One region of the Micromonospora salmantinae genome, then DNA from elsewhere that is predicted to be linked to it. Evidence: riboswitches for the same ligand, from Rfam matches in the RefSeq annotation. Region 1 holds a riboswitch; the other holds the start of a gene.
The links. A riboswitch is a leader RNA that binds a small molecule or an ion and turns the genes downstream of it on or off. The one in region 1 is predicted to bind thiamine pyrophosphate.
Positions count from the first base shown of each region.

Region 2: another riboswitch for thiamine pyrophosphate. It lies ahead of PSH03_RS22655 (ECF transporter S component); the one in region 1 lies ahead of thiE (thiamine phosphate synthase).

Region 1 covers NZ_JAKKFG010000012.1:302,561-315,748, forward strand. Annotated here, with positions in the region: gene PSH03_RS12015 (ThuA domain-containing protein) at 1-5,102, opposite strand, end outside; TPP riboswitch at 5,415-5,524, shown strand; gene thiE (thiamine phosphate synthase) at 5,519-6,145, shown strand; gene thiO (glycine oxidase ThiO) at 6,139-7,305, shown strand; gene thiS (sulfur carrier protein ThiS) at 7,296-7,496, shown strand; gene PSH03_RS12035 (thiazole synthase) at 7,493-8,272, shown strand; gene PSH03_RS12040 (thiamine phosphate synthase) at 8,338-8,994, shown strand; gene thiD (bifunctional hydroxymethylpyrimidine kinase/phosphomethylpyrimidine kinase) at 8,991-9,776, shown strand; gene thiC (phosphomethylpyrimidine synthase ThiC) at 9,794-11,386, shown strand; gene PSH03_RS12055 (hypothetical protein) at 11,519-13,188, opposite strand, start outside.
Region 2 covers NZ_JAKKFG010000034.1:245-7,967, forward strand. Annotated here, with positions in the region: gene PSH03_RS22630 (acyl-CoA dehydrogenase family protein) at 1-1,793, opposite strand, end outside; gene PSH03_RS22635 (DUF6328 family protein) at 1,898-2,401, opposite strand; gene PSH03_RS22640 (sugar isomerase domain-containing protein) at 2,541-3,290, opposite strand; gene PSH03_RS22645 (AAC(3) family N-acetyltransferase) at 3,287-4,093, opposite strand; gene PSH03_RS22650 (alpha/beta fold hydrolase) at 4,123-4,953, opposite strand; TPP riboswitch at 5,061-5,165, shown strand; gene PSH03_RS22655 (ECF transporter S component) at 5,240-5,833, shown strand; gene PSH03_RS22660 (ABC transporter ATP-binding protein) at 5,947-7,377, shown strand; gene PSH03_RS22665 (energy-coupling factor transporter transmembrane component T family protein) at 7,374-7,723, shown strand, end outside.

The sequences.
Region 1 (13,188 bases):
TACGGCGCCCACGCGCCACCGTCCAGCGACCACTCCACCGTCTTGACGCCGGAACCGGCGTCGGTGGCGGCCAGCACGACCGGGATCGTCCCGTCGTGCCAACCGGCGTCGTTAGCCGGAGCGAACGTCGCCGAGGTCACCGGCGCGGTGGCGTCGATCTTGACCGAGACGGTCTTGGTCGCCTCCACATTGCCGGCCTTGTCCGTCGAGCGGAACCGGAGTTCGTGCTCGCCGTCCCCGCTGACCGCCACCGGAGCGGTGTACGCCGTCCAGGTGGTGGCCCCGTCCAGCTGGTACTCCGTGCCGGCGAGCCCGCTACCGCCGGCCTCGTCGGCACCGGAGAGCGTGATCGTCACCGGCCCGGTGTGCCACCCGTCGGTCGGGGTGCCGGAAACCGCCGAGGTGGTCACCGGCGCCGTCTCGTCGGCCACCTCCGTGCTGAGCCGGAAGTAGTCGAACGAGGCGGTCTTCGACGCCGTCTGGTTGGCGCCGAGGGTGAACAACCCGACCTTCGGGGTTGCCCCGACCGCGCTGTTGGTCAGCGTCTCCAACGCGGTCCAGGTCGTCCCGTCGGCCGAGTACGACGCGGTGAACGTGTCGCCCGTGCGGGCCAGCCGCAGGTGCCACACCGCCGAGGTCAGGTTGCCCGCCTCGGGCTGCGGGTTCTGGACCACCCCGGCGATCTCGCTGCGGAACTCGATCCGCCGCGTCACCGCCTGGCCGGCCTGGTTGTCCGCGATGAAGTCGAGCTTCAGGTAGTTGTCGTCGTCCGCCTGCACGAGCAGACCGGCCTGCTGGTACTGCTCGTTCAGCAGGCTGCCGTCGACCTTCGTCTCCAGGGTCCAGTCGCCGGACGGCGCGGTCTGGAGGATGAAGTTCTTCGGCCCGGTGTTGTCGGTGCCGTAGATGTCACCGTTGGGCACGTCGATCCGCAGCGCGCCATCGGTGACCCGGTAACCGCTCGGGTCCTCCCGCATGATGGCGTCCCACCGGCACTTGTCCAGCGTGCTGCCGGTGAACTCGTCCGACGGGTCGACCGGGCCGGCCGGAGCGTCCGGCGTGACCTGGAACGAGTCGAACGCGGCGTCGACAACCGGCGCCTCGGTGCCTCCGTTGAGCGCGAAGACCCCGATCCGCGGGTTGGTGATGCCCTCGAGCGCGGCCGAACGGCCGACCGGGGTGAAGGTCTGCCCGTCGGCCGAGACGGCCGCGGTCAGGTTCGTCCCGTCGCTGGTGATCCGCAGGTACACGGTGTCACCCGCCGGTGCGGCGGTCCTGTCGTCGGCCTCGTTGCGCGGCGTGCCGGCCGTCTCCCGGATGAACTCCACCGCCCGGCTGCCGTTGTACAGCAGGTCCAGCTTGGCGTAGTTGTCGTCGTCGCCGTACACCAGCAGGCCGGCCTGCTGGTAGTTGGCCGTCACCGGCAGGGTGACCTTGGTGGTCATCTCCCACGCGCCGGTCGGGGCCGCCTGGAGCACCAGGTTGGTGGCGTCGTTGCGAGCGCCGTAGAGGTCACCCACGCCGGTGGGCAGCCGCAGGGCACCGCCACTGAGCGAGTAGAGCTGGTTCTCCCGGACGACGCTGGTCCAGCGCTCCTTGTCGAGGCTGTTGCCGTTGAAGTCGTCCGAACGCGCCCCGAAGCAGGACGTGTCCGGCGCGTCGACCCGCACCGGCACTGTGGCGTACGACTTGGCGCCCTTGCTGTCGGTCACCGTGAGGGTGGCCGTGAAGGTGCCCGGGCTGGTGTAGGTGTGGCTGGCGTCCAGTGTGGTCGCCGAGCCTCCGTCACCGAAGTCCCAGGCGTACGTCAACGGGGTGTCGCCCTCGGCGTCGGTGGCCGTGCCGTCGAAGGCGACGGTGACCGGTGCGGTGCCGGTGGCCGGGGTGGCAGTGGCGCTGACCACCGGCGGCCCGTTCTCGGTGACACCGCGGCCGACGAAGTCCATCCAGTTGACGTTGAACAGCGAACCCGTTCCGCCGTTCGGATCGCGGGCCAGGAAGTACAGCGAGCCGCTCGCAGCGCCGGTGACCGGTGCGCTCACGTCCGTGTACGTCTGCCACGCGCCGGTCGACGGTACGACGGCCGTGGCGACCACCGGTCCGTCAACGGCACCCGCGCGCACCTCGATCCGACCACCAGCGGCGGCGGAGGCGGCCCGGAACCGGATCTCGGTGATGTTTGTCAGGTCCGCCGGGGCGACCGACCACCAGTCACCGTCCTCGATGAACGCGATGCTCTGGCCGCCACCGGCGGTGTCGGCGCCGGCCTCCCGCTGCACGCCGGGGTCTCCACCGCCGGTGCTCACCGGGGCACGCCCGGTGGCGGTGAAGTACTCGGCCTGCTTCTGCTTCGGCTGCAGAACCTCGATCTGCCGACCGGTCAGGGCACCGGCGCCGCCGGCACCACCCTCGTCGGTGTAGGTCGCCTCGAAGACCGCGAAGACGTTCGCCTCGGCGCCGTGCCCGGAGGCGAGCGACGTCTGGACGGTGCCGGTGCAGCCGGTGTGCTGCTCCAGCGGGTGGGCGTGCTCGTCGTGACCGAGCAGCACCTGAAGCTGCACCCGGTCACAGTCGATCTGCCCGTCCTCGGGGTCGGTCACCTTGATCGAGTAGCGGACCTGGTCACCCCAGTTGAAGAAACCGCCGTCCGGTGGGAACTCGATGGAGACCGTCGGGGCGGTGTTGCCCACGGTGACCGGCACGTTGGCCACCGCGGTCCGGCCCTTGGGGTTGGTGACGGTGAGCTGGGCGGTGTAGTTGCCCGCCGTGGCGTACGTGTGGGTCGGGTTGGCCTCGGTCGAGGTCTGCCCGTCGCCGAACGTCCAGGCGTAGGTGAGCGTGCCACCGTCCGGGTCCCGGGAGCCGGCGCTGGAGAAGGTCACCGTCAACGGCGCCGGACCCGAGGTCGGGTTGGCGGACGCCGCGGCGATCGGGGCGCGGTCACCGGCGGTGTAGTCGATCCGGTAGACGCCCGAGTTGTCGTTGTTGCCGCCGAAGCCGCTGCCCCACTCGATCAGGTACAGCGCCCCGTCCGGGCCGAACTCGAAGTCCATCGGCCGGACCATGCTCATGCCGGTGAGCAGCTGGTTGATGTCCACCAACGACTTGCCGTCGGGGGTCAGCTGCATGGTGTACATCTTGTTCTGGTTCCACTCGCCGAGCAGAGCCTTGCCGTCGTAGTACGCCGGCCACTTGCGGTTCGAGTTCAGGTCGGCGTCGTAGCGGTAGACCGGGCCGCCCATCGGGGCGCCGCCGCCACCGATCTCCGGGTAACGCGCGTCACCGGCGTACCCGTAGTCGACGGTCGCCGGGACCACCGGCGGGAGGTTGGTCAGGCCCGTGTTGTTTGGCGAGTTGTTCACCGGGGCGGCGCAGTCGAACTTCGGACCGCTCGGGCCGGACGGGAACGTGTAGTCGTTGTACGCCTCGTTCGTGCCCGTGCAGTACGGCCAGCCGTAGTTGCCCGGGGTGACGACGTTCCACTCGACCAGACCGCGGGGGCCCCGGTTCGGGTTGTCCGCGTTGGCGTCCGGTCCGTAGTCCGCGACGTACAGCGTGTTGGTCTTCGGGTCGGTGCCGATCCGGAACGGGTTGCGGAAGCCCATCGCGTAGATCTCGGGACGGGTCTTCTCGGTGCCCGCCGCGAAGAGGTTGCCCGCCGGAACGGTGTACGTCCCGTCGTCCTCCGGGTGGATCCGGATCACCTTGCCGCGCAGGTCGTTGGTGTTGCCGGAGGTGCGCTGCGCGTCGTAGTCCTGGCGCCCTGCCCGCTCGTCGATCGGCGTGTACGAGTTCGACTCGAACGGGTTGGTGTTGTCACCGGTGGCCAGGTACAGGTTGCCGTCGCCGTCGAAGGCCATGCTGCCGCCGGCGTGGCAGCAGGTGTTGCGCTGCGTGTCGACCCGCAGCACCTGCTTCTCGCTGGCCAGGTCGATGGTGTCGCCGGTCACCGTGAACCGGGACAGCAGGTTGCGGGTGACCCCGTCGTTCGGGGCGTAGTACAGGTACACCCAGTTGTTGGTGGCGAAGTCCGGGTCGAGCCGGATGCCGATGAGACCGTCCTCGTTACCGGTGAAGACGTCCAGGTCGACGGCGGTGACGGTGTTGCCGGTGTCCGGCTTCACGATTTGCACGCGACCGTCGCGCTCGATGTAGAAGACCCGCCCGTCGGGGGCGACGTCCAGCTCCATCGGGTTGCTGGTGTTGCTGTCCAGCGTGACCTTCTCGAAGTTCGAGGTCTTCGAGGCGCCGCAGTCGGCGTTCTCGACGCCGGCCGCGGTGCGGATGCCGCCGAGCAGGTGGGAGAGGAACTCGGGCTCGGCGTACGACTCCCGGGTGTGCCCGCCGCCGGTGTACCAGGAGCGGCCACCGTCGTAGTCCTGACACCAGGCGATCGGGTGGTCCGCACCCATCGCGCCGGCACCGGCGGTGTAGCTCTTCTCGTCCAGGCTGGCCAGCACGTGCACGTCCGGCCGGGGGTTGGTCTGGTAGTTGTACCACTCGTCGAAGCGGGACCACCGGTCCGGCAACCCGGCCGTGGACGGGTGGGCGTGGTCCTCCACCTTGACAGTGGCCTGCTGGTTCTGCGGGTGGTTGGCGAAGTACGCGCCGACCAGGTCGCCGTACCAGGCCCAGCTGTACTCGGTGTCCGACGCGGCGTGGATGCCGACGTAGCCGCCGCCGGCCTTCACGTAGCGCTCGAACGCCGCCTGCTGGTCGGCGTTGAGCACGTCGCCGGTGGTGGAGAGCCAGATCACCGCCTTGTACTTCGCCAGGTTGGCGTCGTTGAATGCGGCGCCGTCCTCGGAGTTGTCCACGGTGAATCCGTTGTCGACGCCGAGCTGCTGGATGGCGGCGACGCCGGTGGGGATGGAGTCGTGCCGGAAGCCGGCGGTCTTGGAGAAGACGAGGACGGAGAAGGGATCGGCCGCGGCCTTTGGCGCCTTCGGCGCCACCTGGCTGACCGGGGCTGCGGCTTTCGCATCCCGTGGGGGAACCTGGGCGGCCGCCTGCGCGGGCGCGCCGAACAGGGTGGTCGAGGCCATGGCCAGGGAGATCAGGGTTGCGGTGATGGGTAAGCGGGCACGACGAGAACGGGACACGCCGCCTCCTGTGTCGTAGTGACAGAGCTCGCGGGAGTCGGCTCGCCGAAGGCCGTCCCTGATGGAGCCGGTGGTCACACCGTGTCAGGGTGCCCCCACCGACATTTTGTCGAATCGCTGAACAAATTAATTCGGCTGGCTCGATGTCGGGCAAGATGCGGACGGGTAACGGTTCTGCAACGGGGGGCGACATTCCGAACAGGACCGTATGAAGTGCCCCATTGGATCTCGCTCGTTTTGACGCGGCCCGCCGGCCGGCCACCGCCGACCCCGCGCCTTGGCAGGCCGGCGGATCTGTCGTACGGTGACACGCAAGTAACCCACGGGAGCCCGGTGTACCGGGCTGAGAGGGGGGCTGACAGCCCCCGACCGTCGAACCTGATCCGGGTAATGCCGGCGCAGGGAGGAGCGTTGCCGTGCCGTCCCTGGGGCGATTGCATCTCATCACCGACACCCGACCGGGTCGCGACCCACTCGCCGTGGTTCGCGCCGCCCTCACAGTGGCCCACGCCGATCTGGTGGTGCAGGTCCGGGTCGAGGATTCCGCCACCGACCGCGAGGCGTACGACCTGACCCGGCGGGTGCTCGCGCTCTGCGCGTCGTACCGGGCGACCTGCCTGGTCAACGACCGGTTGCACGTGGCGCTGGCGGTGGGCGCCGCCGGTGGGCACGTCGGCGCCGACGACCTGCCGGTCGCCGCCGCCCGCCGGGTGCTCGGCCCCACCGGTGTACTGGGCGCCACCGCTCGCGCGCCGGGCCCGGCGCGCGAGGCCGTCGCGGCGGGCGCCAGCTACCTGGGCGTCGGGCCGTGTCACACCACCAGCACCAAGACCGGCCTGCCGGACCCCATCGGGCCCGCCGGGGTACGCGCCGTCGTCGACGCCGTCGACGTCCCGGTCATCGCGATCGGCGGAGTGACCGCCGCCCGGGTGCCGGCGCTGCGGGCCGCCGGGGCGTACGGGGTGGCGGTGGTCGGTGCCGTCTCCGCCGCCGCCGACCCGGCACGGGCAACCGCCGAGCTGATCGAGGCCCTGACGTGCTGACCGGCCGGTTCCCGTCACCGCCGTCGAGCGACCGGGTCCGGCCGGACGTGGCAGTGGTGGGTGCGGGGCCGATCGGGCTGGCGATCGCCTGGCGTTGCGCCGCGCGCGGGCTGCGGGTGGTGGTGCACGATCCGGCGCCCGGCTCGGGGGCGTCGGCGGTGGCAGCCGGCATGCTCTCCCCGGTCGCCGAGGCGTACTTCGGCGAGCGGCAGCTGACCGGGTTGCTGCTGGCGTCCGCCGCCCGCTGGCCGGCGTTCGCCGCCGAGTTGACCGAGACGACCGGAGCCGAGATCGGCTACCGGACCGATGGCACCCTGATGGTCGGGCTCACCGGCGACGACCTGGCCGAGGCGCGCCGGCTGTGGGCGTACCAGCAGGGGTTGGGCCTGCCCGTGACGCCGCTGCGCCCCAGCGAGCTGCGCGACCGCGAACCGGCGCTCGCCCCACGGGTGCGCGGCGGCGCGCTCGCGCCCACCGACCATCAGGTCGACCCCCGGCTGCTGGTGCCGGCGCTGCGCACGGCCGCGCAGCGGGCCGGCGCGGCGCTCGTGCCGCAGCCGGTCCGGAGTTTGTCCGATGTGGACGCACCGGTAACCGTTGTCGCCGCCGGCTGCGGGGCCGCCGCGCTCACCGGCCTGCCGGTGCGGCCGGTGAAGGGCCAGATCCTCCGGCTGCGCGCGCCCGACGGCGTCGCGCCGGGCTTCCGGCACGTGATCCGGGGGTACGCCGACGGCGAGCACGTCTACCTGGTGCCCCGCGCCGACGGTGAGGTAGTGCTCGGCGCGACTGTCGAGGAGCGCTCGGACACCACTGTCACCGCCGGCGCTGTGCAACGGCTGCTGCGCGCCGGGGTCGACCTGCTGCCCGAGCTGGCCGAGTACGACCTGGTCGAGGCGGTCGCCGGGCTACGCCCGGGCACCCCGGACAACGCGCCGATCCTCGGGCCGCTGCCCGACCGACCGGACGTCCTGGCCGCCACCGGGCACCACCGGCACGGCATCGTGCTCACCCCGATCACCGCCGACCTGATCGCCGACCTGGTGCTCGGCGGCGTACCCGACCCGCTGCTCGCGCCCTTCCGGGCCGACCGCTTCGGCGGTGCCGCGGTGGCCGCGTCGGGCGGACCTGAACCGACGATGGAGGGGGACCTGTGGAGTTGACGGTGAACGGGGCCGGGCGCAGCGTCGCCGCCGGCGCGTCAGTGGCGGACCTGGTCCGCGACATCGTGCCGCACCCACGTGGGGTGGCGGTCGCTGTCAACGGCGAGGTGGTGCCCCGGACCGGCTGGCCGGCCCGGGCACTGCGCGACGGTGACCGGGTCGAGGTGCTCACCGCGGCGCAGGGCGGGTGAGCGGCGTGCCGTTCGAACTGGGTGGAGAGACCTTCACCTCACGGCTGATCCTCGGCACCGGCGGCGCCGTGAACCTGCACGTCCTGGAGCAGGCGATCCGGGCGTCCGGCACCGAGCTGGTCACCCTGGCGCTGCGCCGGGTGGGCACGGCGCCGGGCTCCACCGGTGGGCTGCTGGAACTGCTGGACCGGTGCGGCGTACGCCTGCTGCCGAACACCGCCGGCTGCCACACCGCCACCGAGGCGACAAAGGTGGCCCGGTTGGCCCGGGACGCGTTCGACACCGACTGGGTCAAGCTGGAGGTGATCGGCGACGAGCGGACGCTGCTGCCCGACGGGGTGGAGCTGCTCCGCGCCGCCGAGGAGTTGGTCGCCGACGGCTTCACGGTGCTGCCGTACACCAGCGACGACCCGGTGCTCGCCCGCCGCCTCGCCGATGTGGGCTGCGCCGCGGTGATGCCGGCCGGCTCCCCGATCGGCTCGGGGCTCGGCATCGGCAACCCGCACCACATTCGACTCATCCGGCAGGGTGTGGACGTGCCGGTGATCCTCGACGCCGGCATCGGCACCGCGTCCGACGCGGCGCTGGCCATGGAGCTGGGCTGTGACGGGGTGCTGCTGGCGAGCGCTGTCACCCGGGCGGCCGACCCGGTGGCGATGGCCACCGCGATGCGGTACGCGGTGGAGGCGGGCCGGCTGGCGGCCCAGGCCGGCCGGATCGAGCGCCGCTTCCACGCGCTCGCCTCCACCCCCGACGAGGGAAGACCCGAGCTGTGACCGGCTTGGTGCCGCCCACGGATCTTGGAAGCAATCTGCCCCTGGAGGGGCCTGTTCTTTCCAAGATCCCGTCGGGGGTTGTCGTCCTGACCGATCGGCTGGCCGCTTCCCGGGGGCTTGAGCGGGTTATCGCGGGAGCCGTTGCCGGGGGAGTGCGCTGGGTGGTGCTGCGGGAGAAGGACCTGCCCCGCGCCGAACGCGCCGCCCTCGCCGCCGACCTGCGCGCGATCCTCGCCGACGTCGGCGGAACCCTCATCGTGGCCGGCCCCGACCCGCTTGGCGGCGACGCCGTGCACCTGCCCGCCGCCGGCCCGTACCCGCCACCGACCCACCCTCTGGTCGGCCGCTCCTGCCACGACGCAACCGAGCTGAACCGCCTGACCACCGAGCACTACGCCACCATCTCCCCAATCTGGCCCACAAAGACAAAACCGGGCTACGGCCCACCATTTGGTGTTGCGGGGCTGGGCAGCCTGGTCCGCGCCAGCCCGGTACCCCTGCTCGCCCTCGGCGGAGTCGAGACACCAGAACAGGTAACCGCCTGCGTCAAGGCGGGAGCCGTCGGGGTAGCGGTGCTCGGCGGGATTATGCGGGCCACGGATCCCACCGAGACAGCGACGAGTCTGACCAGCGCCTTCAAAAAGGCGGTCACCCCCAAGCTCTCAAAACCCGGCACGGGGTCACCCAGGTCCTCAACCGCAACCAAAGACGAGGGAAAATGACCCCGCGAACACTGCTGACCATCGCCGGCTCGGACTCCGGCGGCGGCGCAGGCATCCAGGCCGACCTCAAGGTCTTCGCCGCGCTGGGCGCGTACGGCACCAGCGTCCTCACGGCGGTCACCGCGCAGAACACCCGGGGTGTCGACGCGGTGTTGCCGCTGCCCCCGCGCACTGTCATCGAGCAGCTGGAAAGCGTGCTCACGGATTTCACAGTGTGCGCCGTGAAGACCGGGATGCTCGGCACCCCGGCGATCGCGGACGTGGTGGCCGAGGCCGCCCGGGACGGCCGGCTGCCTCAACTCGTCGTCGACCCGGTGCTCGTCGCCACGAGCGGTCACCGGCTCGGCGTGGTGGGTGCGGTGGAGCGGCTGCTGCCGTACGCCACTGTGGCGACCCCGAACTGCGCGGAGGCCGCGGCGATCACCGGACGCCCGGTGGACGACGTGGCCGCGATGGTCGTGGCCGCCGAGGCCCTGGTGGCCGGTGGCCCGGAGTTCGTGGTGGTCACGGGCGGTGACCTGGACGGGGGCGAGGCGGTCGACGTGCTGCACGGCGGCGGAGTCACCACAGTGTTGCGCGCACCCCGGGTGACCACCCGGCACACCCACGGCACCGGGTGCTCGTTCTCGGCGGCGATCGCGGTGCGGCTCGGTATGGGTGACCCGGTGCCGGCCGCCGTGGGGGCCGCCAAGGAGTACGTGCTCCGTGCGCTGACCGGCGCGCGGGGCTGGGAGCTGGGCGCGGGACGTGGGCCGCTGAACCACTTCGGCTGGTCCGCTTGATCACCAGGGAGGCTGTCATGCACGCACGAGGCAAGGTGTACGTCGAGGGTTCGCGGCCGGATGTCCGGGTGCCGTTCGCGGAGGTGGGGCTGACCGGGGACCTGCCGCCGGTGCGGCTCTACGACACGTCCGGTCCTGGTTCGGACCCGGAGGTGGGGCTGCCGCCGCTGCGCGGGCCGTGGATCGCCGAGCGGGGTGACGTGGCCCCGGTGCGGGGTGCGGGCACGCCACTCGCCGGGGTGGACGGTCGTCGGCCCACCCAGCTCGCGTACGCGCGGGCCGGTGTGGTGACGCCGGAGATGGAGTTCGTGGCGATCCGGGAGAACGTCGAACCGGAACTCGTGCGGGCCGAGATCGCCGCCGGTCGGGCGGTGCTCCCACTCAACGTCAACCACCCGGAGTGCGAGCCGGCGATCATCGGTAAGGCGTTCCTGGTCAAGGTGAACGCCAACATCGGCACCTCGGCGGTCAGCTCGTCGGTCGCGGAGGAGGTGGAGAAGCTGACCTGGGCCACCCGCTGGGGCGCGGACACCGTGATGGACCTGTCCACGGGCAAGCGGATCCACGAGACCCGTGAGGCGATCGTGCGGAACTCGCCGGTGCCGATCGGAACGGTGCCGATCTACCAGGCGTTGGAGAAGGTCGGCGGCGACCCGGTGAAGTTGAGCTGGGAGGTGTTCCGGGAAACCGTGATCGAGCAGGCCGAGCAGGGCGTGGACTACATGACTGTGCACGCCGGGGTGCTCCTGCCGTACGTGCCGCTGGCAGTGGACCGGGTGACCGGGATCGTGTCCCGCGGCGGTTCGATCATGGCGGCGTGGTGCCTGGCGCACCACGAGGAGAACTTCCTCTACACCAACTTCGAGGAACTGTGCGCGCTGCTCGCGCGCTACGACGTGACGTTCTCCCTCGGCGACGGGCTGCGCCCCGGGTCGATCGCCGACGCCAACGACGAGGCGCAGTTCGCCGAGCTGCGCACCCTCGGTGAGCTGACGAAGATCGCCTGGGCGTACGACGTCCAGGTGATGATCGAGGGCCCCGGTCACGTACCGATGCACAAGATCAAGGAGAACGTGGACCTTCAGCAGGAGTGGTGCCACGAGGCGCCCTTCTACACGCTCGGTCCGCTGACCACCGACATCGCGCCCGCGTACGACCACATCACCTCGGCGATCGGCGCCGCGATGATCGGCATGTTCGGCACCGCGATGCTCTGCTACGTCACGCCGAAGGAGCACCTCGGCCTGCCGGACCGGGACGACGTGAAGGCGGGCGTGATCGCGTACAAGATCGCGGCACACGCGGCGGACCTGGCCAAGGGGCACCCCGGCGCGCAGGCCTGGGACGACGCCCTGTCGAAGGCGCGGTTCGAGTTCCGCTGGGAGGATCAGTTCAACCTCTCGCTGGACCCGGAGACGGCGCGCTCGTACCACGACGCGACCCTGCCCGCGGAGCCGGCGAAGACCGCGCACTTCTGCTCGATGTGTGGCCCGAAGTTCTGCTCCATGAAGATCACCCAAGAGCTCAAGGAGTACGCCGCGCGCGGCATGAAGGACAAGTCGGAGGAGTTCGTCTCCGGCGGGAGCCGGGTCTACCTACCACTCGCCTGACCCTTCCAGGCTGGGCCGTCCCGGCGTTGTGAGCGACGTCGGGACGGTCCGCGTGGGCCGGTGCAGGGGGTGTCGACAAAGCGACTGGTTGGGTGTGTCGGTGCGCTGGGTGGTGGAGTCAGTCGCGGTGGGTCATTCGCGGTGGTGTCGACCGGTGGAGCGCAACGACCGGCGGCCGTTCTCCTGCTCGGGCTCGTTGTCCGACACCGGCTTGCTCAGACCGGCGACCCAGTCGACGAATTCCTCGTCCTGGGACGCCAGCGGCTCGGCTTCGTCCGACGTCTTCGGGCTCTCCTCGTCGGCGCGGGACCGGTTGCGGCGGAACAGCCCCCCGAGCCGCCCTCGCCGGGAGGGCTGCTCTGCCACCTTCGGACCCGTCGGCGTTGCCGACGTGGTGTCGGTAGGCGTCAGATCGCCGGTACCGGCGGCGCTGTCGCTGGTGGCGGCGGCACCGGAGGGCGCGCCCACCGTGCCCGGGAACTCCGTCGGAGCCGGGTTTCCGACCGGAGTGGTCGTCTCGCCGGCTTCGGTCGGCGCTGTCCGTGCCGTCGAGCTGTCCTGCGATTCCGCCGACCCGCGGCGCCGAGAGGTGTCGAACGCGTTCCAGGTGCCGGCCCTGCTCAGATCCGGTAATGGTGCCCGATGCCGGGACCTGGGCGTCGGCCCGGTCGGCGCGTCGGGCCTGCTCGACCCATCCGCTGCCGTCGCCTCCGGCTCGGAGGCCTGCGGTGGCACCGTCCACGTCGAGGTGACCGGCCAGGCCGACGGTGCGGGCGTCCACCGGTCCGTGTCCGGGTCATTGGCGGCGGTTGCCCCGAACAACCCGGCGGCGGAAACGTCCTCGGCGGTGGGCCGCGCGCTGTCGGTGTCACGAGCCCCGGCTGTTGCGGAATCGCTGGTCGGGGAGGTCATGTCGGCCGGTGCTGCCTTGCTGCCCGTGTCGGCCCTCGGGGCGAGCGGGTTGGCTTCCGCGCCAACCTGGCCGGCCGCGGTGCTCGCCGCCGCCGCTGCTCGCGTCGCGCCGGTTGCGGTGGCCGGTGCTGGTGTCGTCCCGGCTCCGGCTCCGGTGGTCGGGGTCTGGGTGGCGTCGGTTGGCGTGGTGGGGGACTCCGGGCTGGCGGGCACCTGTGTCGCGCCGGTTTTGGCGGTCGTCGAGGCAGCCGGTGCTCGCTTCGAGCCGGTGGCGGGTGCTCGCTTCGCGCCGGTAGCGGTGGTCCGGGCTGCTGCCGTGCCGGAGGCAGCAGCCGAGGTGACCTCGGAGGTCGAACTCGACCGCTCACCCGGGCTTCCCCGGCTGGGTGCCGGAGCGTCGGTGGCCGCGTCGGAGGCGGTGCTGTCGGCGGACCTGCCCGGCCGGGTGCCCTTCGCGGCGCGGCCGGTGGTCGTCTCGCTGGTGGTTGCGTCGGTGGTAGTCCCGCGAGTGGTCGTCTCGCTGGTTGTTGCCGAACCGGCAGGGGACGTGTCGTCAGCCACGTCGGAGGCGGTGGCGTCCGGGTTGGCTTTCGACTTACGGCCGCGTCGCGGCTTGATCGTCAGCGGCGCCTCGGGCGTGCCGTGGTCGGCCGTGCCCGCGCTGCTCGCCTCCGTGCCGGTCGTGCCGGAACCGGCTGCGCCGGTGCCACTCGGGGTGGCGGCGGACTTGCGGGTGGGGCGCCCACCGGTCGGCCTGCCGCTGGTCGCCGTGCTGCCGCTCGTGTCCGTCGCGGTGCTGCCGGTCGTGTCCGTCGCGGTGCTGCCGGTCGTGTCCGTCGCGGTGCTGCCGGTCGGCTCGTCGACCGCGCGGCCGCCCGTCGGGGTCGCGG
Region 2 (7,723 bases), on a different contig from region 1:
ACCCGCGCCTGCCGGCAGAAAAGGTCGGCCAGCTCGACGTTCTCCGGGCGGCTGTCCCGTTCGGCGGAGGCCCGGACGCAGACCGCGGACATCGCGAACAACTCGGCGCCGATGTCCACCACCCGACCGAGAAACGCCTGCTTACGCTCCATCTTTCCCTGCCAGCGCGACATCGCGTAGAACGTCGACCGGGCCAGCTTGCGCGACGAACGCTCCACCTGGCGCAGGTGCGCGGCGAGCGGGCCGAACTCGGCGTACGCCGAAGGGCTCTGCCCCCGACCGACGGCGAGGGTGGGCAGCCACTTCGCGTAGAAGGCGCCCGCTCGCGCGCCGGCTCGGGCCTTGCGGCCCAGCCCCGCGTCCGGGTCGATGATGTCGCCGGCCACCGACAGGTGGGCGTCGACCGCCTCCCGCGCGATCAGCAGGTGCATGATCTCGGTGGAGCCCTCGAAAATCCGGTTGATCCGCAGGTCGCGCAGCATCTGCTCGACGGCGGCCGGGCGTTCGCCGCGGGCGGCCAGTGAGTCGGCCGTCTCGTAGCCGCGCCCGCCCCGGATCTGGATCAGCTCGTCGGCGATCTTCCAGGCCATCTCGCTGGCGTACAGCTTGACCAGCGCCGCCTCGATCCGGATGTCGTTGCGGTCGTCGTCGGCGAGCAGGCAGCAGAGGTCGAGCATGGTCTCCATGCCGTACGTGGTGGCGGCGATGAAGGAGAGCTTCTGCGCGACCGCCTCGTGCTCGCCCACCGGTCGTCCCCACTGGACCCGGTCGGCGGCCCACCCCCGGGCCACGTTCAGCGCCCACTTGCCGGCGCCCACGCACATGGCCGGCAGTGAGAGCCGGCCGGTGTTCAGAGTGGTCAGGGCGATCTTCAGCCCCTTGCCCTCACCGCCGATGACGTTCTCGGCGGGGACGATCACGTCGTGGAACCGGGTCAGGCTGTTCTCCAGGCCGCGCAGGCCGACGAACTCGTTGCGCCGCTCGACGGTGATGCCGGGGCTGTCGCCGTCCACCACGAACGCGGTGATCCCGCCCCGACGTCCCTCCGTGGCCGGCACCCGGGCCATCACCACCAGCAGGGTGGCCACGATGCCGTTGGTGGCCCAGAGCTTCACACCGTTGAGCCGGTAACCCGTGCCGTCCTCGGTCGGTTCGGCGATGGTGGCCAGCCGGGCCGGGTCGGAGCCGACGTCGGGCTCGGTGAGCAGGAACGCGGACACCTCGCCGGCGGCGAGCCGGGGCAGGAAGCGTTGCTTCTGCTCGGCGGTGCCGAACATCTTCAGGGGCTGCGGCACGCCGATCGACTGGTGTGCCGAGAGCAGCGCGCCGATGGCCGGGCTCACCGAGCCGGCCAGCATGAGCGCCCGGCAGTAGTGCAGGTTGCTCAGCCCGAGCCCGCCGTACTTCCGGTCGATCTTCATGCCGAACGCGCCGAGGTCGGCCAGGCCGTGGAAGACCGAGTCGGGTATGGACCCGTCCCGCTCGATGGCCGCGCCGTCCACCTCGGAGGCCAGGAAGGCGCGGAACCGACCAAGGAACTCCTCCGCCCGAGCCACGTCGTCCGGATCGGATCGGGGCCACGGGTCGATCAGGTCGAGCCGGAACCGGCCGAGGAACAACTCCTTGCCGAAGCTGGGTCGGTCCCAGGTGGATTCGCGGGCGGCCTCGGCGACCTGCCGGGCCTCCTTCTCGGTGACCTGCCCGGCTTCTGCGGGCAGCGGCGCGGCGGCACCGGCGGTGGTTTCGGAGTCGGGGCCGTCCGGTGCCGGTCGGCCATTCTGCGTCGTGGTCACGGCTGCCCCCTCGAAGCTCGGTGCGGCTGCGTCGACGTGCGCGACTACCGCCACGCTACCCCCGGTTGTTACCCAGGGGTAGCGCTGCGTGAAGATCGGCGCGATCAGCGGCTGTTGATCGTGTCCGGGTCGTCGTCCTCGTCGTCGATCTCGTCCTCACCCCAGTTGCGCCGGGCGAACGGCAGCAGCATCCAGAAGGTGAGGAACCAGAGCCCGGTCAGGGCGCTGAGCACGAAGGCGATCGGCCGGTCCAGCACGAAGTCGGTGATCAGCAGCACCGCGCTGACCATCGCGATCAGCATGAAGGCGAGACCGCCGCTGGCCATCCGGTGGGCGAAGCGGACCAACTCCGGCTTGCGCCCCTGCCGGAACAGCGCCCGGTGGAACGCCACCGGCGAGATGATCATCGCGGTGGCGGCGGCCGCCGCGAGCAACGCCACGATGTAGACGTCGCGCTGGAACTCCGTGGTCTCGGTGAACCCGTTACTGAACGGCAGGGTGAGCAGGAAGGCGAAGAGAATCTGCACGCCGGTCTGGGCGACCCGCAACTCCTGCAGCAGGTCGGCGAAGTTGCGCTGCCAGCGCTGCTTCTCGGTCTCCTTGGACACGCGCTACCTCCGGTGAGACGCTACTGCCGGCGGTCCTGGCCGCCGGCAGCAACGCCAATGCCCCACCCGGCCGAGCGCGAAACAGGTTCACGACATCTGCCGTTCATCTCGGCGACGCAAGTCGGCCGCCAGCACCGGGTCAGGACCCGCGTCGGATCCGCCCCGCGTACCGAGCTTCCAGCTCGTTGTTGTGCGCGTCGCCGTCCGGGATGTTCGCCGACAGGTAGACGGGGGGCCGCTCCCCCGCCGCCAGCAACCGCGCCACCACCTCCACTGTCACCTGCTGCGCCAGCAGCGCCGCGGTGATCGAGGAGACCGCGCCGACGGCGCCGCCACCGGGCAGGGGCAACGTCGCGTCGCCGTACGGCGCGCCGTTGTCGAGCACCACGTCGGCGAGGTCGCTCAGCTTGCGCCCGGACGGGTGCCGGGAGGTCATCCGGCCGGAGTGCTGCGCCGAGGTGATCGCCACCAGCCCATGACCGTGTTCCTTCACCAGCGTGGCGAACTCCACCATGGCGCCGTTGACCCCGGAGTTCGAGGCGAGCACGAAGACGTCGGTGGGACGCACCGGGGCCAGCTCGTAGAGGCGGTGCGCGACGGCCGGGTCCCGTTCCAGCAGCGGCCCGAGCCGGTCGGCCGGTTCGCCGCCGAGCAGCACCAGGTCGCGTAGCGCGATCCGGTTGGTCGGCACCAGACCGCCAGCCCGTCCGGCGATCTCCATGGCGAGGGCCTCCGAGTGCCCGGTGCCGAACGCGTGCACCACGCCGTCGGCTCGGACGGCCTCGGCGATCAGGTCGGCGGCCCGCCCCACCGCCTCCCGCTGACTGGCGGCCACCCGGCCGATCGTCTCGGTCACCACGGCCAGGTAGTCCTCGGCACTCACCGTCATGCGTCCTCCGTCGTTCGATTACGGGCCAGCCAGCGAACCGCGAAGTCGACCGCCGCCCGCTGGCGCATCAACCTGCCGGTCCCGGTGCCGACCGGTGCGGTGCGTACCGCGCCGGTGGCCTCCAGGTCCTCGCCCAACGCGGCGAAGTCGTCCGCGTCGAGTCGTACGTCCTGCCACCACACCCACTCCCGACCCCCGTCGGCGGTACGCACTGCGGCACCGAGCCGCTCCCGCGGCGAGCCGGGGCAGCGGTACTCGGCCAGGTGCAGCGAGGTGCTCACCGAGTGGTCCACGCCGAGCAGCAACACGTCGGCGTCCAGGTCGTAGAGGCGAGCCAGCGGGGAGCCCTCGCCAAGGGAGTCGGCCAGGGTGTGCCCGGCGACCACCTGCTCGGCGGCCGGCCCGAGCGCGGCGAACGACACCTGCGGATGGGCGCTGCGCAGCGCGCCGGGCCAACCGCGGACCGTCTCGGCGAGCGCACCCATGAACCGGCTCGGCGTGATCACCGGGTCGAAGCCCGGCATCTCCGAGCGGATCAGCGGCCACCAGCCCGCCGGCACCGGCGGGTTGCGCCACTGCGCGGGGTCACTGTTGTCGGGCGTGTGGGTGGGCACGACGATCGTGCCGTCGGGGCCGAGCGCGTCGCGCAGGGCGAGCACCATCGCGTGCGGGCCGCCGCTGACGAAGCCCAGCGGACGCAGCGCGGCGTGCACCAGCAGCGTCGCGCCGGGGCGTACGCCCAGCACGCGCAGCTGCGCGGCGATCGAGCGACGGCTGCCCGGCCCGCTGGCGTCCGTCGTCACGTTGGCTCTCCCTCGCGGACCCGCACGGCTCAGGCCGTCCCGCCGGCTCGGGCCAGGATCGCCTCGGCGAGCGGGGCCGGCGCCGCGTCCGGGATCCAGTGACTCACCCCGGGCAGCTGCACGAAGCGGTAGTCGCCTGTGACGTTCTGCGCGCACGCCTCGGCGGCGGTCCGGCCGATGGCGACGTCCCGGTCACTCCAGACGTACGTGGTGGGCACCGCGACCGGGCCGACGCCGGCCAGGTCGGCGCGGGACATCGCCCGGTACCAGTTCAGCGCGGCCGTGAGCACACCCGGCTCCCGCATCGGGTCGGCGTACCGGTTCACCCGGGACGTGTCGCCCACCCCGCCGAGCAGCTTGCGCAACGCGGTGGCGTGCCACGCCAGCAGCACCTTCTCCGCCTTGTCGGGCTTGCGGAACAGCGCGATGTACGACGAGCGGGCCTTCTGTTGGGCGTCGGTGCTCAGGGCGTGCGCCATGGCCGCCGGATGCGGTACGGACACCGCGGTCAGCGTGTGGACCCGCTCGGGGTACCGGGCGGCAACCGCCCAGGCCACGACGGCGCCCCAGTCGTGGCCGACCAGGTGCACGGCGTCCAGCCCGAGCGCGTCGAGCACCGCCACCACGTCGGTGACGAGTTCGGGGATCCGGTAGTCGGCCACCGCCGTGGGCCGGGCACCGGGTGAGTAGCCGCGCTGGTCCAGCGCGTACGTGCGCAGCCCACCCGCGTGCAGCGCCGGCACCACGTCGTCCCACTCGCCGCTGTGCTGTGGAAAACCGTGCAGCAGCAGGACGGGTACGCCGTCCGTCGGACCGCCGACGGTCACCTCGAACGTGAAGCCTCGCGCGTCAACCCGCATGATCGGAAGCGTACCCAGCCGGCGGTGCGCCGGTCGCTCCCGCAGGTCAGGCGGGTGCCCTGCTGGGCCCGCGCCCCTGGTCGGTGTTAGCGTCAGCGAGACAACTTCATATCCGACAGGGGAGCGCACAGCGCTGAGAGTGCGGGCACGCCCGCAGACCCTCGAACCTGATCTGGGTAATGCCAGCGCAGGGAGTTCGGTCGACCTCCAGCCGCGCCGCAGTCCGGTGCCACCGGACGCGGCGTGCGTCTTCTCCTGGTTCGCACTCACGAACTGGGAGCAACACATGACATCCACCACCGACACACACCGTTGGCGCACCATCGACATCGTGGTCGCCTCGGTGATCGCTGTCGCCTTCGGCGTCATCTTCTGGGCCTGGGGCCTGGTCTGGAGCGCCACCGAGGGCGCGTTCGCCTTCTTCCCGCCGGCGCAGACGCTGCTCTACGGCGTCTGGCTGATGCCGGCGGTGATCGGTGGGCTGGTCATCCGCAAGCCCGGCGCCGCGCTCTACTGCGAGACCGTGGCCGCGGTCCTGTCCGCGCTGCTGGGCAGCCAGTGGGCCGGCACGGTCATCCCGCAGGGCATCGTGCAGGGCATCGGCGCCGAGCTGGCCTTCGCCGCCTTCCGGTACCGGTCGTTCCGGCTGCCGACCGCTGTGTTCGCGGGCGCACTGACCGGCCTCAGCGCCGCGTTGTTCGACTTCTTCGTCTGGAACGTCGACTACGCGCTGACCGACTACCGCATCCCGTACGCGCTGCTCACCATCGTCAGCGCCACACTGATCGCCGGCCTGGGCGGCTGGCTGCTGACGAACGCCCTGGCCAACACCGGCGTCCTGGACCGCTTCCCAGCAGGCCGAGACCGAGCCCTGATCTAACCCCCTGGTCGACGATGTTGATCAAGAGGTTTGCGTCAACGGAAGGCGATTTCCTGACGCAAACCTCTTGATCACCGGGGATAGGCGGGCGCGCAGCCTGGAGGGGTGGGTTGGTGGGCGGGGTACTGCTGCGGGGGTTCGGGTGGCGGCACGCTGGGCGGCGTGCCTGGGCCGTGCGCGGGGTTGACCTGCGAGTCGAGGCTGGGGAGCGGGTTCTGCTTCTTGGGCCCTCCGGGGCTGGCAAGAGCACTTTGCTCAGCGCGTTGGCCGGGCTGCTCCCCGAGGACTCCGGCGAGCAGGAGGGCACCGTCGAGATCGACGGGCTCGACCCACGCAAGGGGCGGGAACGGGTCGGCATCGTCTTCCAGGATCCGGAGACCCAACTGGTGATGGCGCGCTGCGGCGACGACGTCGCGTTCGGGCTGGAGAACCGGGGAGTGCCGGCCGACGAGATCTGGCCCCGGGTGGACGAGGCGCTGCACCGGGTCGGCTTCCCGTACCCCCGCGACCGCCACACCGCGGCGCTCTCCGGCGGCGAGCAGCAACGCCTCGCCCTGGCCGGCGCCCTGGCCCTGCGCCCCGCCCTGCTGCTGCTCGACGAGCCGACCGCCAACCTCGACCCGGCCGGGGCCGAACTGGTCCGACACGCGGTGGCCGGGGCGCTGGACGCCGACACCACGCTGATCCTGGTCGAGCACCGGGTCGCCGAGGCACTGCCACTGGTCGACCGGGTGGTCGTCCTGGAACCGGGTGGCGGCGTCCGCGCGGACGGCACACCAGAGGCGGTCTTCGCCGCCCACGGCGCCGCCCTGGCCGCCGAGGGGGTCTGGGTGCCCGGCCACCCCATCGCGCCCCGGCCGGCCACCGCCGGCCCCGGGGATCTGTTGCTCACCGCCGACCGGCTCGGCCTGCCACCCCGGCTGGGCTCCACCGACCTGGCGGTACGCGCCGGTGAGGCACTCGCCGTACGCGGACCCAACGGCGCCGGCAAGTCCACCCTCGCGTTGCTGCTCGGCGGTCTGCTCCGGCCCGGCAGCGGGCGGGTCACCGCGTCCGCCGAGTTGGCCGGCGCGGACCACCGCACTCCCCCGCACCGGTGGCGGGCGCCCGCGCTGGCCCGACGAATCGGGTCGGTCTTCCAGGATCCGGAGCACCAGTTCGTCACCAGTACGGTCTTCGACGAGCTGGCGCTCGGCCCGCGCCGCACCGGTCAACCCGAGGCCGCCGTCAAGGAGACAGTGGCCGGGCTGCTGGACCGGCTGCGGCTGGCCCGGCTCGCCGCCGCCAACCCGTACACCCTCTCCGGCGGCGAGGCGCGACGGCTGAGCGTGGCGACCGCCCTGGCCACCGCGCCACGCCTGCTGATCTGCGACGAACCCACCTTCGGTCAGGACCGGCGGACCTGGCGGGAGCTGGTCGACCTCTTCGCCGACCTGCGCGACGCCGGGCACGGCGTGGTCACTGTCACCCACGACGCGGACTTCGTCGCCGCGCTCGCCGACCGCACCGTCACCCTGCACCGTGCACCGGACGACCACCGATGATCAGCATCGAGCCGGTCGCCGCGCCGGACGCGCCGTTGGCCCGCCGCAACCCGGTGGCGAAGGTCGCCGCCGCACTGGTCTTCTCGTTCACCCTGCTGGCGACCCTGGACCCGGTGGCCCCGGCGATCGCCATCGCCCTCGAACTGGCCGTCCTGCCGCTGTTCGGCATCCGCTACCGGGTGCTGGCCCGGCGGGCCTGGCCACTGCTGCTCAGTGCCGCCGGCATCCTGGTCACCCTGGTGCTGTTCGCCGCCGACCGGTCCGGTCGGGTCCTGCTGGACGTGGGACCGGTGCTGGTGAGCACCGGCGTCCTGCTCACCGCGCTCGGTCTGGTCCTGCGGGTGTT